One region of the Streptomyces sp. NPDC087440 genome, then DNA from elsewhere that is predicted to be linked to it. Evidence: riboswitches for the same ligand, from Rfam matches in the RefSeq annotation. Region 1 holds a riboswitch; the other holds the start of a gene.
What was found. A riboswitch is a leader RNA that binds a small molecule or an ion and turns the genes downstream of it on or off. The one in region 1 is predicted to bind S-adenosylmethionine.
Positions count from the first base shown of each region.

Region 2: linked by a shared signal. The riboswitch ahead of ACIO3O_RS30300 (aminotransferase class V-fold PLP-dependent enzyme) and the one ahead of ACIO3O_RS36510 (hypothetical protein) in region 1 are both predicted to bind S-adenosylmethionine.

Region 1 is NZ_JBIUXN010000026.1:74,448-81,303, reverse strand. Features, by position in the region: gene ACIO3O_RS36530 (ABC transporter substrate-binding protein) at 1-565, opposite strand, end outside; gene ACIO3O_RS36525 (amino acid ABC transporter ATP-binding protein) at 703-1,512, opposite strand; gene ACIO3O_RS36520 (amino acid ABC transporter permease) at 1,509-2,555, opposite strand; gene ACIO3O_RS36515 (hypothetical protein) at 2,892-3,023, opposite strand; SAM riboswitch class IV at 3,223-3,335, shown strand; gene ACIO3O_RS36510 (hypothetical protein) at 3,515-3,928, shown strand; partial or broken gene ACIO3O_RS36505 (DUF1772 domain-containing protein) at 4,023-4,421, shown strand; gene ACIO3O_RS36500 (DMT family transporter) at 4,387-5,373, opposite strand; gene ACIO3O_RS36495 (MarR family winged helix-turn-helix transcriptional regulator) at 5,413-5,970, shown strand; gene ACIO3O_RS36490 (hypothetical protein) at 6,041-6,343, shown strand; gene ACIO3O_RS36485 (hypothetical protein) at 6,363-6,530, opposite strand; gene ACIO3O_RS36480 (class I SAM-dependent methyltransferase) at 6,552-6,856, shown strand, end outside.
Region 2 is NZ_JBIUXN010000018.1:111,428-118,283, forward strand. Features, by position in the region: gene ACIO3O_RS30290 (cytochrome bc complex cytochrome b subunit) at 1-641, shown strand, start outside; gene trpD (anthranilate phosphoribosyltransferase) at 808-1,872, shown strand; SAM riboswitch class IV at 1,969-2,086, shown strand; gene ACIO3O_RS30300 (aminotransferase class V-fold PLP-dependent enzyme) at 2,325-3,740, shown strand; gene ACIO3O_RS30305 (Lrp/AsnC family transcriptional regulator) at 3,812-4,093, opposite strand; gene ACIO3O_RS30310 (rhomboid family intramembrane serine protease) at 4,090-4,833, opposite strand; gene ACIO3O_RS30315 (hypothetical protein) at 5,066-5,320, shown strand; gene ACIO3O_RS30320 (NYN domain-containing protein) at 5,387-6,748, shown strand.

The DNA.
Region 1 (6,856 bases):
CGTTGCCGAAGTTCCAGGTGCTGGACTTCTGCACCTCGAAGCCGAGGTTGTCCTTGCGGTACGAGGCGAACTCGTACTTCTTCTTGCGCTCCTCGGTGACGGTGACGTTGGAGATCGCCACGTCGACCTTGCCGCTGTCGACGCCGACGAACATGTTCTCCCAGGTCGAGTTCTTGACCTCGACCTCCAGGCCGAGGACCGCGCCGATCAGCCGGGCGAGGTCGGGCTCGGCGCCGGTGAGGGTCTTCTGGTCCTCGCCGACGAAGGACAGCGGCGGGAATCCGGCGGGCAGCGCGCCCACTCCGACGACCAGCTTGCCGCTGTCGGCGATCTTCTTGGGCAGCTTGGCGCTGATCTCCTTCACCTCGGAGACCTTGACCGTGGTCTCCTTCGCTGCGCCGTTGGAGAGCCGTCCGACGGTGAGGGTCCCGTTCTGGGCGTTGTCCGGCTTCGTCACGGCGCCGCTCTCGCCGCCGCACGAGGTGAGGGAGACCGCGAGGGCGGCGACGGCCGCGGTGGCGGTGGCGCCTCGGAGGAAGGTGCTGCGGAGACTGAGGGTGCGCATGGCTGTCCTTGTCGGAGTCGTGTGACGGACGTACGAGGTCTGGGTCGTACGGGAGGGAAGGCGATACGAAGAAGGCGGCACGGATAGGGCGGCCCGGATAAGGCGGTACGGAGCAGGCGAACCGGGGAGCGCGAAGCTCAGAGCACCTTGCTCAGGAAGTCCCTGGTCCTGTCGTGTTCGGGGTGGTCCAACACCTGGGCGGGCGGCCCCTGTTCGACGATGCGGCCCGCGTCCATGAAGACCACCCGGTCGGCGATCTCACGGGCGAAGCCGATCTCGTGGGTGACGATGACGAGCGTGGTGCCGCTCCGCGCGAGGTCCTTGATGACCTCCAGCACCTCCCCGACCAGTTCCGGGTCGAGCGCGGAGGTCGGTTCGTCGAAGAGGATCACGCCGGGCCGCAGGGCGAGCGCGCGGGCGATGGCGACGCGCTGCTGCTGCCCGCCGGAGAGCTGACGCGGGTACGCGGCGGCCTTGTCGGCGAGTCCCACCCTCCCGAGCAGGTCGCGGGCGAGCGCCTGTGCCTCGGGTTTGCCCAGTTTGCCGGTGGCGACCGGGGCGGCGGCGACGTTGTCGAGGACGGTCAGGTGCGGGAAGAGGTTGAAGTTCTGGAAGACGAAGCCGATGCGGCTGCGCTGGGCGAGGATGACCCGCTCGCTCAGCTCCTTGAGCCGTTCGCCGTGCCGGCGCACCCCGATGGGTTCGCCGTTGAGGCTGACGTGTCCGGCCTCGGGTTTCTCCAGGTGGTTGATCACCCGCAGCAGCGTGGACTTCCCCGAGCCGGAGGGCCCGATGACGACCGTCACCTCTCCGGGGCGTACGGTCAACTCCACTCCGTCCAGGACGTGTTGGGCACCGAACCACTTGTGCACCCCGTGCACTTCGACGGCGGCGGGACGTACCTCCGCACGCACCTCCGCCACTTCGGCGATCTCGGCCGTGGTCATGTCGCGGTCTCCCTCCGGGCCCGGGCCCGCAGTTCGGTCAGGCCGGTGCGCACCTTCTGGAACGGGGTGGGCGGCAGGGTGCGCAGGGCGCCGCGCGAGTAGTGGCGTTCGACGTAGAACTGGATGACGGAGACGACGCTGGTGAGGATCAGGTACCAGGTGGTGGCGACCAGGAGCAGCGGGACGATGTCGCCGGGGTAGGTGCTGCCCATGCTCTGCACCGAGCCGAACAGGTCCAGCAGCGAGACGTAGAAGACCAGTGAGGTGGCCTTGACCAGGCCGATCAGCTGGTTGACGTAGTTCGGCACGATGGAGCGCAGGGCCTGCGGGAAGACGATCCTGGCGAACTGGTAGCGCTTGGGCAGGCCGAGTGCGGAGGCCGCCTCGTGCTGGCCCTGGTCGACGGAGAGCAGCCCGCCGCGCACCACTTCGGCCGCGTACGCCGCTTCGTTGAGGCTGAGTCCGACGACGGCGACGACCATGTCGGTGGCGAGCCGGTTCTCGTCGAAGGTGAAGAAGGCGGGACCGAAGGGGATGCCCAGGCTGAGGGTCTGGTAGAGCGCGCTGAAGTTGTAGAGGAAGAGCAGGACGACGATCAGCGGCACCGACCGGAACAGCCAGGTGTACACCCAGCTGACGGTGCGCAGCACGGGGCTGTCGGAGAGCCGGGCCACGGCGAGCACGATGCCGCCGAGGAGTCCCAACACCGCGCTGTAGACGGTGACTTCGAGGGTGATGAGCAGCCCGTCGAGGATGGTGGGGCGCAGGAACCAGTACTGGAAGCGGTCCCACTGGTAGAAGGGGTTGGTGATCAGGCCGTGCACGAACTGTGCGGCGAGGACGAGCACGATCGCCGTGGCTATCCACTGGCCGGGCCGCCGCAGCGGCAGCACGCGCTGCGCCTTCGGGGGCAGGGCCGGGGCCGCCGCCCCCTTCGGGGGTTCGGGGGGTGGTGGTGCGGACGCGGACGGATCGGGTCGGGGGATCGTCTCGGCGGTCGCTGCCGTGCCGGAGGACACAGCGACACCGGGAGAGTCACTCATGGAGGGCTCCAGCGGATTCGGCCCCCGGGCCGCACACATCGCCGCAGGTCACCGCCGGGCCGGGGGCGGCGCGACGGAGCACGGCGTGCGGGAGTGTGCGGGGGCGGGGACGGGGAGGAGAGGGACGTACGACCGTCGGGGCGGTGACGTCGGAGGGCACGGCCGTCGGGCGGACGGGTGCGGAACAGGAGAGGGCCGGTACGTCACACGGGACGGGAGAGTCCCCGTACGTCACCGGACCTGACGATGCGTCACAGTCCGGCCCGCAGCGGCGTGTCGGGCGAGTCACGCACCCCCGGCGGGGTGTCGGACCAGGCCGTCAGCCGACGAGCGGGCTCAGTGACCGGCGGTGCGGCACACGGCCGTACACAGTGCGCTGCTGACGCGCAGGAGGTCGACGGAGCGGTCCGCGCACAGCGGGACACGGCCGTGGGAGCGCCACACGGCCAACCCCTCAGCTGCGTCCATCTCGCTCACCGTCACCATTCCGCCCCCGAGGGGCTTCGCTTCCGCCGATGCGCCGCAACTTAGCCACGGCCGGATTCGAATGTCAACGGCGCCGCCCAGCACGTGAGATGGCGCGAACGGCCTCCTTGACGGGTCTCGGAGGGGCCCGGACACTGGCCGGGACGGTCACGATTGTCAGCGCCTTCCGGGCGGGTTCGAGCATCCCGTCCGGCGGTCATCGGCCCCGGCCCGCTGGCAGGCAACCCTTCCTCCGCGACGGGGTGCCCCGGGTGACGACCGGGTTCCGCCGGTGCGGCGGGGCAAGCGTGGTTCCGTGTCGCGCGGACCCGGAGGTGGGACCGGTGGACATGCCCTGGAACGGACTGACGAGGCGACTGCACATCGATCTGCAGCGGGTCTCCAGCGCGTATTAGTGCGCTCGGGCGGGTTCGAGAGTTCACATGTCCGACACGCGACGACACAGGGGGACACGTGTGCCCCCGAGGAGAGTCATGCCCGAGACCACTGCCCGCAGCTCCCTTCCCTGTACGCCCGACACCCCCCGTCCCGTGCCGCTGGTGCGCGGCCGGATCGGCGTCGACCGCGCCGGGGGCTTCTACCCCGCGCCGCACCGCTACGAGCTGTTCCTGACCGAGGGGTGCCCCGCGTCGCGGGCCCTGCTGAGCGCCGTCGCCCTGCTCGGCCTGAAGGGTTCGGTGTACGCCACCACCCTCCCGGCGTGCCCCGCCGACGCCCCCGAGGCGTACGCGGCGCTGCTCAGCGCGTACGAGGCGACCGTGCACCCCTTCACGGGCACCCCCAGCGTGCCGGCACTGGTCGACCGGTGGAGCGGCCGCCTGGTCAGCAACCACACCGCCGACATCCTGGACGACCTCACGGGCCCGCTGTCGGAGCGGATCGCCTGACCTCAGCCCTGCTCGGCCGACTGTGGACGCGGGGACATGCGCCTGCGCCTCTCACGCATGTCCCCTGCGTCCCCGGGGCTGTTGACTGACCCCCATGACAACGAAGCACACGGCAAACGGAATTGTCCTCGGCGCGGCGACGGTGTTCGCGGGACTGGTGGCGGGCGTCTGGTACGCGTTCGCCTGCGGGGTGATGCCCGCGCTGGCCCGCTCCGAGGACCGGGTCTACGTGGAGGTGATGCAGAACATCAACGTGGTGATCGAAAACCCGGTGTTCTTCGCCGGGCTGTTCGGCGCACTGGTCCTGATCGGCGTGTCCGCCTGGCAGCAGCGCAAGACCCCGGCGGGCCGGTGGGTGCTCGCCGCGCTGGTGCTGTACGTCCTGGTGATCGCGGTGACCTCGGCGGCGAACGTGCCCCTGAACAACGAGCTGGCCGCCGCCGGGGCCCCGGCCCGGATCAGCGATCCGGCGTCCGTGCGCGAGCGCTTCGAGGACCCGTGGGTGGTGTGGAACATCGTGCGGGGCGTGCTCGGAACCGCGGCCGTGTACTGCCTGTGGCACGCCACCACCCGGCTGCGCGCCCCGCAGCCTTCCGCGACGACGCCTGCGGGCGTCCGAGCATGACACCGGTCAACACCAGTGCCAGGCCAGCCATTTGGCGTACGGTCAGCGACTCGGCGGCGAGCACCGTGCCGAGCAGCACACCGGTGACGGGATTGAGCAGCCCGATCAACCCGACGGTCCCGGCGGGCAGTTGGCGCAGCCCGGCGAACCAGACGGTGAAGGCCAGCGCGGTCGCGACCAGGGTGACGTACGCGAACGCCAGCAGCGCCGGGACGGAGAGCGCGGGCGGCTGACCCTCCACGAGGACGGCGGCCGGGAGCAGGAAGAGGCCTCCGGCGACGAGCTGCCAGGCGGTCGAGGCGAGGACGTCGGTGCCGTCGTTCCAGCGCTTGGCCAGGATGTAGCCGAAGGACGACACCACCATGGCGACGGCGGAGGCGAGGACCCCGGGCAGGCTCACCCGTTCCGCCCCCGTGAGCAGCATCAGACAGACCCCGCCCAGCCCGAGCACGGCCCCGGCCAGGTGGGGCACCGCGGGCCGCTCCGAGACCAGCGGCCAGGCCATGAGCATCATCGCCAGCGGGGCCACGGCCATGACGGTCGCGGCGACGCTGGTCGGCAGGAGCTGGGAGGCGACGTACACGAGGACGAAGAACACGCTGACGTTGAGCACCCCCAGCACGGCCGACCGCCACCACCACGCCCCGCGCGGCCGTTTCCGGCACAGGAGCAGGAGGACGAGTCCGGCGGGGAGGGCGCGCAGGGCGGCCCCGTAGAGGGGGTGGTCGGCGGGGAGGAACTCGTGCGTGACGAAGTAGTTGGTCCCCCAGGCGACCGGTGCGATCGCGGTGAGCACCACACCTCGCAGTTTGGCTTCCATGAACCCAATGTAGCTTCCCGGGAAGTTATTGTGGGATACATGAACGCATCTTCCGTGCCGGACCGGCCCTCCCCGGACCACGTCGCCCGCATCCAGGCTGAGTGGCGCCGCGAACGACCGGACCTCGACGTGTCCCCGCAGGGCGTGATCGGCCGCCTGCACCGCCTCGCGGACCGGCTCACCCAGGAGCTGTACCAGGTCTACGACCAACACGGCCTGCACGAGGGCGAGTTCGACGTGCTGTGCGCCCTGCGCCGCGCGGGTGAGCCCTTCGAGCGGGCGCCGCGCGAACTCGCCGCGCACACCATGGTGACGACCGGCGCGATGACCAAGCGCCTCGACCGGCTGGAGCGCGCGGGGCTCGTCGTCCGCCGTGACGCGACCGTCGACCGGCGCGGCCGGATCGTGGCCCTCACCCCGCAGGGGCGCGAGCTGATCGACCGCGCGTTCACCGACCACATGCGCAACGAACGCCGCCTGCTGGACCTGCTGGGCGCCGAGGCGGAGGGCCTGGAGCAGACGCTCACGACATGGCTGGCCCGCCTCGACGCCCCTCCCGCGACACACACGCCCCCCGCCTCGCCCCGGCCCGCCTGAGTATCTGAGCACCACCCACCTGAGTACCCGCACCGATCCACCGGCCCGCCCACTCCGGTGAAATGCCGTCATGACCTCAACAACCGCCTCCGCCGCGCACCGCACTCACCTGCGCCACGTGACCGTCGCCGGGTCGGCGATCGCGGTCGCGCTCGTCCCGCTGCTGGTCGGGGTCCTCGTCGCGAAGGGGATGGCCGCCGACCCGCACTCCTCGGTCAACGCCCTGATGACCGGCGGCGGCCAGCGCGCGGGCCTCCCCCGCACGGAGTGGAGACGCCGCCGCCACGCCACCCTGCACCGCCTGCGCACCGTCCGCCGCGACGCGGCCCGCCGCTGCGCACACGTCTGCGGCCGACGGGACCGTACGGCCTGACCGCACCGGCGGCCCCCGGTCACCCTCGGGTGCGCCTGCGGGCCACCGGGATCGGGACCGGGTCAGGGCCGGGGACGACCGTGTTGGAGATCGCGCCGAGGACCTCCGCCGTGAGGGTGACCGTGTCACCGGGGCGCAGTGGGGGCGGGGTGCGCGTGATGAACTGGCCGGGCCCGTAAACGTACACAAGACGGCAGGAACCCCCCCCATGCCCGATCACGACACCGATCACCACGACACCGACCACCACGGCACCCCGGACTCCGGCTACCTGCTCGACAACCAGCAGTCCGAGGCGGGCATCCGCTTCGGCGCGCTGTCGGAGCTGTTCGACCCGGTGACGTTCCGGCACGTCGACGCCGTCGGCCTCACCGAGGGCATGCGGGTCTGGGAGGTCGGGGCGGGCGGCCCGTCCGTCCCGCTGGGGCTGGCCGAGCGGGTGGGGGCCACGGGGGAGGTGCTGTGCACGGACATCGACGTGTCGTGGGTACGGGACCTCGGCCCGGGCAACGT
Region 2 (6,856 bases), on a different contig from region 1:
ACACGCTGGTCCTGGGCGTGTTCATCCCGCTGACCCTCTTCGGTCTGATCCTCGCCGTCATCGCGGTGTGGCCGTTCCTGGAGTCCTGGGTCACCGGCGACAAGCGCGAGCACCACATCGCACAGCGCCCGCGCAACAGCCCGACGCGCACCGCGTTCGGCGTCGCCTGGATCACGCTGTACTTCATCGGCCTCGTCGGCGGTGGAAACGACCTGTGGGCCACGCACTTCCACCTGTCGCTCAACTCGATCTCGTGGTTCGTGCGCATCGGCTTCTTCGTCGGTCCGGTCCTGGCGTTCATCATCACCAAGCGGATCTGCCTGGGCCTCCAGCGCAGGGACGCCGAGAAGGTGCTGCACGGACGCGAGTCCGGCATCATCAAGCGCCTGCCGCACGGTGAGTTCGTCGAGGTCCACGAGCCCCTGTCCGCGGACAAGCTGCACACGCTCACGGCGCACGAGCAGTACGCGCCGGCCGAGATCGGTCCCGCCGAGGACGAGAACGGTGTCACGCGCAAGGTCGGCCCCGCCGAGAAGCTGCGCGTCAAGCTGAGCAAGGGCATGTACGGCGAGGGCAACCAGATCGCCAAGCCCACCGCCGAGGAGTACAAGGAGATCACCAGCGGCCACGGCCACCACTGATCCCCGGCCGGTCCAGTGAAGTGAACTGAACCGGCGACTGTTCGCCACAGCCAAGAGCCCCGTCCGGACCCCGGACGGGGCTCTTCGCGCGTACCGGGGCTGGATAGGGTGGCCCCATCCCTTATCGGCATGCCCTTCGCCGGGCGCGTGGACCCTGGAGCGGACCATGAACGTTGTGACCCCAGTCGGCGGCGACAGCGTGGCGGCCCGCGGCTGGCCGGGCATCCTCACCGCCCTGATGCGCGGCCAGGACCTCGGCGCGGACGACACCGCGTGGGCGATGGACCGCATCATGTCCGGCGAGGCCACCGACGCGCAGATCGCGGGCTTCTCGGTCGCCCTGCGCGCCAAGGGCGAGACGGTGCAGGAAGTCACCGGTCTGGTACGGGCGATGTACGAGCACGCCAACACCATCGAGGTGCCCGGCCCCAGCGTCGACATCGTCGGCACCGGCGGCGACATGGCCAAGACGGTCAACATCTCCACCATGTCCGCGATCGTCATCGCCGGCACCGGCGCCAAGGTCGTCAAGCACGGCAACCGGGCCTCGTCCTCGGCGAGCGGCTCCTCCGACGTCCTGGAGAAGCTGGGCGTCAACCTGGACCTGACGCCCCGCCGGGTGGCCGAGGTGGCGGGCGAGGCGGGCATCACCTTCTGCTTCGCCGTGAAGTTCCACCCGGCGCTGCGGTACGCCGCCAAGGCCCGCAAGGAGCTCGGCACGCAGACCACCTTCAACATCCTGGGCCCGCTCACCAACCCGGCCCAGGTGCGCGCCCAGGCGGTCGGCGTGGCCGACGCGAGGATGGCCCCCATCGTCGCGGGCGTCCTCGCCGAACGCGGCAACTCCGCCCTCGTCTTCCGCGGCGACGACGGCCTCGACGAACTGACCACCACCGCGACCTCCCGGGTCTGGGTGGTACGGGACGGGGGCGTCCGGGAGGAGGCCTTCGACCCGCGCGAGGTCGGCCTCGAACTCGTCCCGGTGGAGGCCCTGCGCGGCGCGGACGCCTCGTACAACGCGGAGGTGGCCCGCAGGCTGTTCGCGGGCGAGAAGGGGCCCGTACGGGACGCCGTGCTGCTCAACACGGCGGCCGCGCTGGTGGCCCTGAACCCGGGCGGCGGATCGCTGAACGAGGAGATCGCGGCCGGTCTGGAGCAGGCGCGCGCGTCCCTGGACTCCGGGGGCGCGCAGGCGGCCCTGGACCGCTGGGTGCGGGCCAGCAACGCCTGAAACACCCTGCTGGTGTGACGCAGAGCGCAGTCCGGACGTCTCAGAAACCGGACTGCGCTCTTGCATGTGATCGTGTGTGTGGCAGGATGCTGACCAGGTCATGAGTGACAGCGACTACGGCCCCGGCCCGCTGTCCGGCAACCCTCCGTCCGTGGCGGGGTGCCCCGGGTGAAGACCAGGTCGTAGGCAGCGAGGTCTACGGCAAGCGCGGACCCCTGCGCACTCATCTTGAGTGGCGCGCCCCTGGGGTCCTGGTCCTCAAGGGAGCAGTCTCGTGAGCAAGCGAATGCGATAGGGCCGCTCGGCCCCGTTTCACCTTCACCTCCGCAACCGGACACGTGTATCCGGAGCGTCGAGGCAACTCCCGTACGAGACAAGGTAGTTGAGCCTTCGTCGGATTCCGTGCGGGCATCACTGAAGCCATTCCGCCTTGTCCTGCCAGGAGTTTCGCCATGTCTGCATCGTCCGTCGCCACCGTCGCCGCCACCTCTGCCGCCGCCCCCTCCGTCGACGCCTGCGCCGCCGAGTGCGCCGACCCCTGCTGTGCGCCGCTGCCCGTCCTCGGCCGGGACGTGGCCGTGCCGCTGGTCACCGGGGGCGAAGTGACGTACGCGGCCCTCGACTACGCGGCCAGTGCGCCGGCCCTGCAGCGGGTGTGGGACGACGTCGCCGCGTACGCCCCGTACTACGGCAGCGTGCACCGGGGGGCTGGGTACCTCTCGCAGCTCTCCACCGACCTGTTCGAGAACAGCCGGGTGACCGTCCACGAGTTCCTCGACTGCCGCGACAGTGACCAGGTCGTCTTCACCCGCTCCACCACCGACTCGCTGAACCTCCTGGCGGCCGTCCTGCCCGCCGACTGCCAGGTGTTCGTCTTCGAGACCGAGCACCACGCCTCGCTGCTGCCCTGGCAGGACGCGAACGTCACCTACCTGAACGCCCCGCGCACTCCGGCCCAGGCCGTCGAGACGCTGGAGCGGGCGCTGGCCGACCGCGACCCGTACGGCCCCGCGCTGGTCTGCGTGACCGGTGCCTCCAACGTCACCGGGGAGATCTGGCCGGTGGCCGAGCTGGCCGCCGCAGCGCACGCCCACGGCGCGCGGATCGTGCTGGACGCCGCCCAGCTCGCGCCCCACCACCCGGTGTCCGTCAAGGAGTTGGACGTCGACTGGGTCGCCTTCTCCGGCCACAAGCTGTACGCGCCCTTCGGCTCCGGCGTGCTCGCCGGGCGCGCCGACTGGCTCCAGGCGGCCGAGCCGTACCTCGCGGGCGGCGGCGCGTCCAAGAAGGTCGCGCGGCGCGCCGACGGCGGCGTGGACGTCGAGTGGCACACCACGGCCGCCCGCCACGAGGCCGGTTCGCCCAACGTCATCGGCGTGTACTCGATCGCCTCCGCCTGCAAGGCGCTCACCGAGGCGGGCTTCGACAACCTGGTCCAGCGCGAGCAGGCGCTGGTGCGCACGGTCCGCGCGGGCCTCGCCGAGGTCCCGGCCGTGAAGGTGCTCTCGCTGTTCGGCGACGACGCCCCGCGCGTCGGCGTCATCTCCTTCGTCGTGGAGGGCTGGAACAGCTCGCACTTCGCCGCCGCGCTCTCCGCCGAGTACGGCATCGGGGTGCGCGACGGCCTGTTCTGCGCCCACCCGCTGGTGCGCACGCTGCTCGGCAGCGACCCCCAGGACCCGGGCGAGTGCGGCGCCCCCGAGGCCGAGCCGGGCGAGCGCTCCCTCAACGCCATCCGGGTGAGCTTCGGCGCGGGCACGCCGGACGAGCACGTGGAGCGGTTCGTGCGCGCGGTCAAGGAACTCGTCGCCAACGGCGCGCAGTGGAACTACCGCACCGAGGGCGGGCGTTGCGTCCCGGCCGTCTGAGGCTTCCGTACGGTACGGCTGTGGCCCGCCCCCTCGTGCAGGGGGCGGGCCACAGCCGTACCGTGCAGGTGTCAGCCGTCCAGCCCGATGGCGAACGCCGCCTCCAGGTCGTGCTGCGAGTAGGTGCGGAACGCGACGTGCGTGTCCGTGCCCTCGACGCCGGGGATCTTGCTGATGGAGCCGGGGATGATGTCCGCCAGGTCGTCGTGCCGCCCGACGCGCACCATGGCGATCAGGTCGTACGTACCGGTGACGGAGAAGACCTCGCTGACGCTGTCCAGCGCGGCGATGGACTCGGCGATCTCGGGGATGCGGTCCACGCTGGTCTTGATGAGCACGATCGCGGTGATCACGGCTGGCTTTCTCCCTCGGTGGCCGGTGGTGCTGCTGCGCTCGCAACTGTAGTCGTACGGCGATAACGCGCCCACGCGTAGAGGAAGCCCCCGGCGAAGCCCACCACGTGCGCGAGATACGCCACCCCGGCCCCCTCGCCCAGCCCCTGGGCGGCCAGCCACTGGAGCACGAACCAGAAGATCAGCACGATCCAGGCGGGGAAGCGCAGCGGCAGGAACAGCAGGAAGGGGAAGAGGCTGGTGACCCGTGCGTGCGGGAAGAGCCGCAGGAACGCCCCCAGCACCGCCGAGATCGCCCCCGACGCGCCGACCAGGGTCTCGTCGGAGCCGGCGTGCGCGAGGGCGTACGCGACGAGGGCGAGGTAGCCGCAGATCACGTAGAAGAGGGCGTACGCCAGGCGGCCCATGCGTTCCTCGGTCATCGCCCCGAAGACGTACAGGAAGAGCATGTTGCCCAGCAGGTGCAGCCAGTTGCCGTGCACGAACAGGGCGGTGAACGGGGTGAGCAGGGCGTGCCCGCCGCCCTTGACCAGCTGGGCGGGGACGACGCCCCAGCGCTCGAAGTAGGCGCTCTGCGCGGCGAGGAGCGCGTCCCCGGTCCCGTACGCGGGGGTGAAGCCGGACGCGGGGCCGAGCAGGAAGACCACGCAGCAGACGCCGATCACGGCGTACGTCACGACCGGCCCCCGGCTGATCTCCCGCCACCGCGCCTGCCGTCGCCCGGCTGTGGCCTTGCTCATGGGGATCACGATGCGAGCATGCCGCAGCGCACGGTGCGGGCCGGGCTGGCACGCCGGGCCCGGGCGTCCGGGCTGTCGCCCGGGTCACCCCGGTCTCAAGGGTCGACCGCCCTCGGCGCGGGGTACCCGTAAGGCCGTAGGGTTGCGCGCAGGGCATCCGCAGTTCGACGGCGCACCGCGGCAACGACGTACGACACACGTATGACGTGTGCGAAGGAAGAGGACGGTACGCATGACGACGACGGTTCCCCTGCCCACTGCCGGAACCCGGTGGCGCTGCACCCTCTGCGGAAACCTCACGCGGTTCGACGTGACCCGCTCGTCCAAGGTGGTCGAGTACGTGCACCTCGACCTGGCCGGGGAGTCGAAGGTCGAGGAACGCGAGGTGGTCAGTGAGACCATCGAGTCCGTGCGTTGCCGCTGGTGCAACGCGGTGGACCAGATCGAATTGGTGGACAGGCCGGACGCCGACCCCCAGAACTCCTAGCGGGTTCTCGTGGGCGGGCCCGGCGGAGCATGCCCGCGAGGGTAGGAAGGCAGTGGGGTGACGGCAATGGTGGAGCCCGCGAGCGGCGCGGACCGGGCCGGTTCGGCCGACGACGTCGCAGAGGTGCTCGACCGCCCGTTGCCCGAGGGGGTACGGCGCCGGGTCGTGACGCTGGTGTCGGATGCGTTCGGCGGCCTGACGGTGGCCGAACTGCCCGCACCCTTGCGGCAGTACGCCCGGTTCACCCCCACCAGACGCGCCAAGTTCGCGGGCAACGCGATGGCGGCGGCACTGGAGAGCGACCCGGTCTTCAGGCAGCGCATCGGCGAACGGCTGCGCGAGACGCAGCCCGAGCTGGCGAGCGCGCTGGAGGCCGGGTCGCCGCCCGCCGCCGCCGACCCGGTGGACGTGGCGGCGGCCGCCTACGTACTGCGCCCGGTGGGCTGGGTGAAGCTGGTGGCCGCCGCGGGCGAGGAGGCCCAGCGCGCCGACGCCGAACGCGCCGACGAGGCCGCCCAGCGCGAACTGGACCAGCTGCGCGCGGAGCTGGCCGAGGCCCGGGAACGCACCAAGGGCGAGACCGAGCGGCTGCGGGCCGAAGTGGACGCGGCCCGCCGGGAGTCCGAGGCCGCCCAGCGCAAGCTGCGCGGCGCCCTCAGCGACGTCAAGCGCGGCGAGGCCGCCCTGCGCAAGACCCAGGGCGAGATCGACGGCATCAGGGCCGAGGCGGCCGCCCAGGTGGCCGCGGCGGAGGCGGAGACCCGGCGGCTGCGGGCCCGGCTCGGCGAGGCGGAGGCGTCCGTCGAGGCGGGACGCCGTGCCGTACGCGAGGGACGCAGCGTCGAGGACATGCGGCTGCGGCTGCTCCTGGACACCGTCCTGGAGGCGGCGCAGGGGCTGCGCAGGGAGCTGGCGCTGCCGCCGTCCACCGGGCGGCCCGCGGACACCGTGGACGCGGTCGAGCCGGGGCGGATGTCGCCCAAGGACATCGCGGCGCGGGCCCTGTCCGACACCGACCCGGCGGTCCTGGACCAGTTGCTGGCGCTGCCGCAGGCGCATCTGGTGGTGGACGGCTACAACGTCACCAAGACCGGCTATCCGACGATGCCGCTGGAGAAGCAGCGGCTGCGGCTGCTGGGCGGTCTGTCCATGCTGGCGGCGGCCTCGGGCGCCGAGGTGACGTGTGTCTTCGACGGTGCGGAGCTGGCGGCTCCGGTGCTGCTCGCGCCGCCGCGCGGGGTGCGGGTGCTGTTCAGCAAGGCGGGCGTGACGGCCGACGAGCTGATCCGGCAGCTGGTGCGGGCCGAGCCCGACGGGCGCCCGGTGGTGGTGGTCTCCACCGACCGCGAGGTGGCCGACGGTGTCGCCAAGTCCGGTGCGCGGCCCGTCGCTTCCGCGATGCTCCTCAAGAGGCTCTCGCGGGCCTGAGCCCGGTGTCGGTGCTTTCGACGCACTTGCGGGCGATGCGGCAGGGGATGCCCAACTTGTCTCCCTGATGACCGTATTGAATGCTGTTGGGGCTGGCGTTCCGTCAAC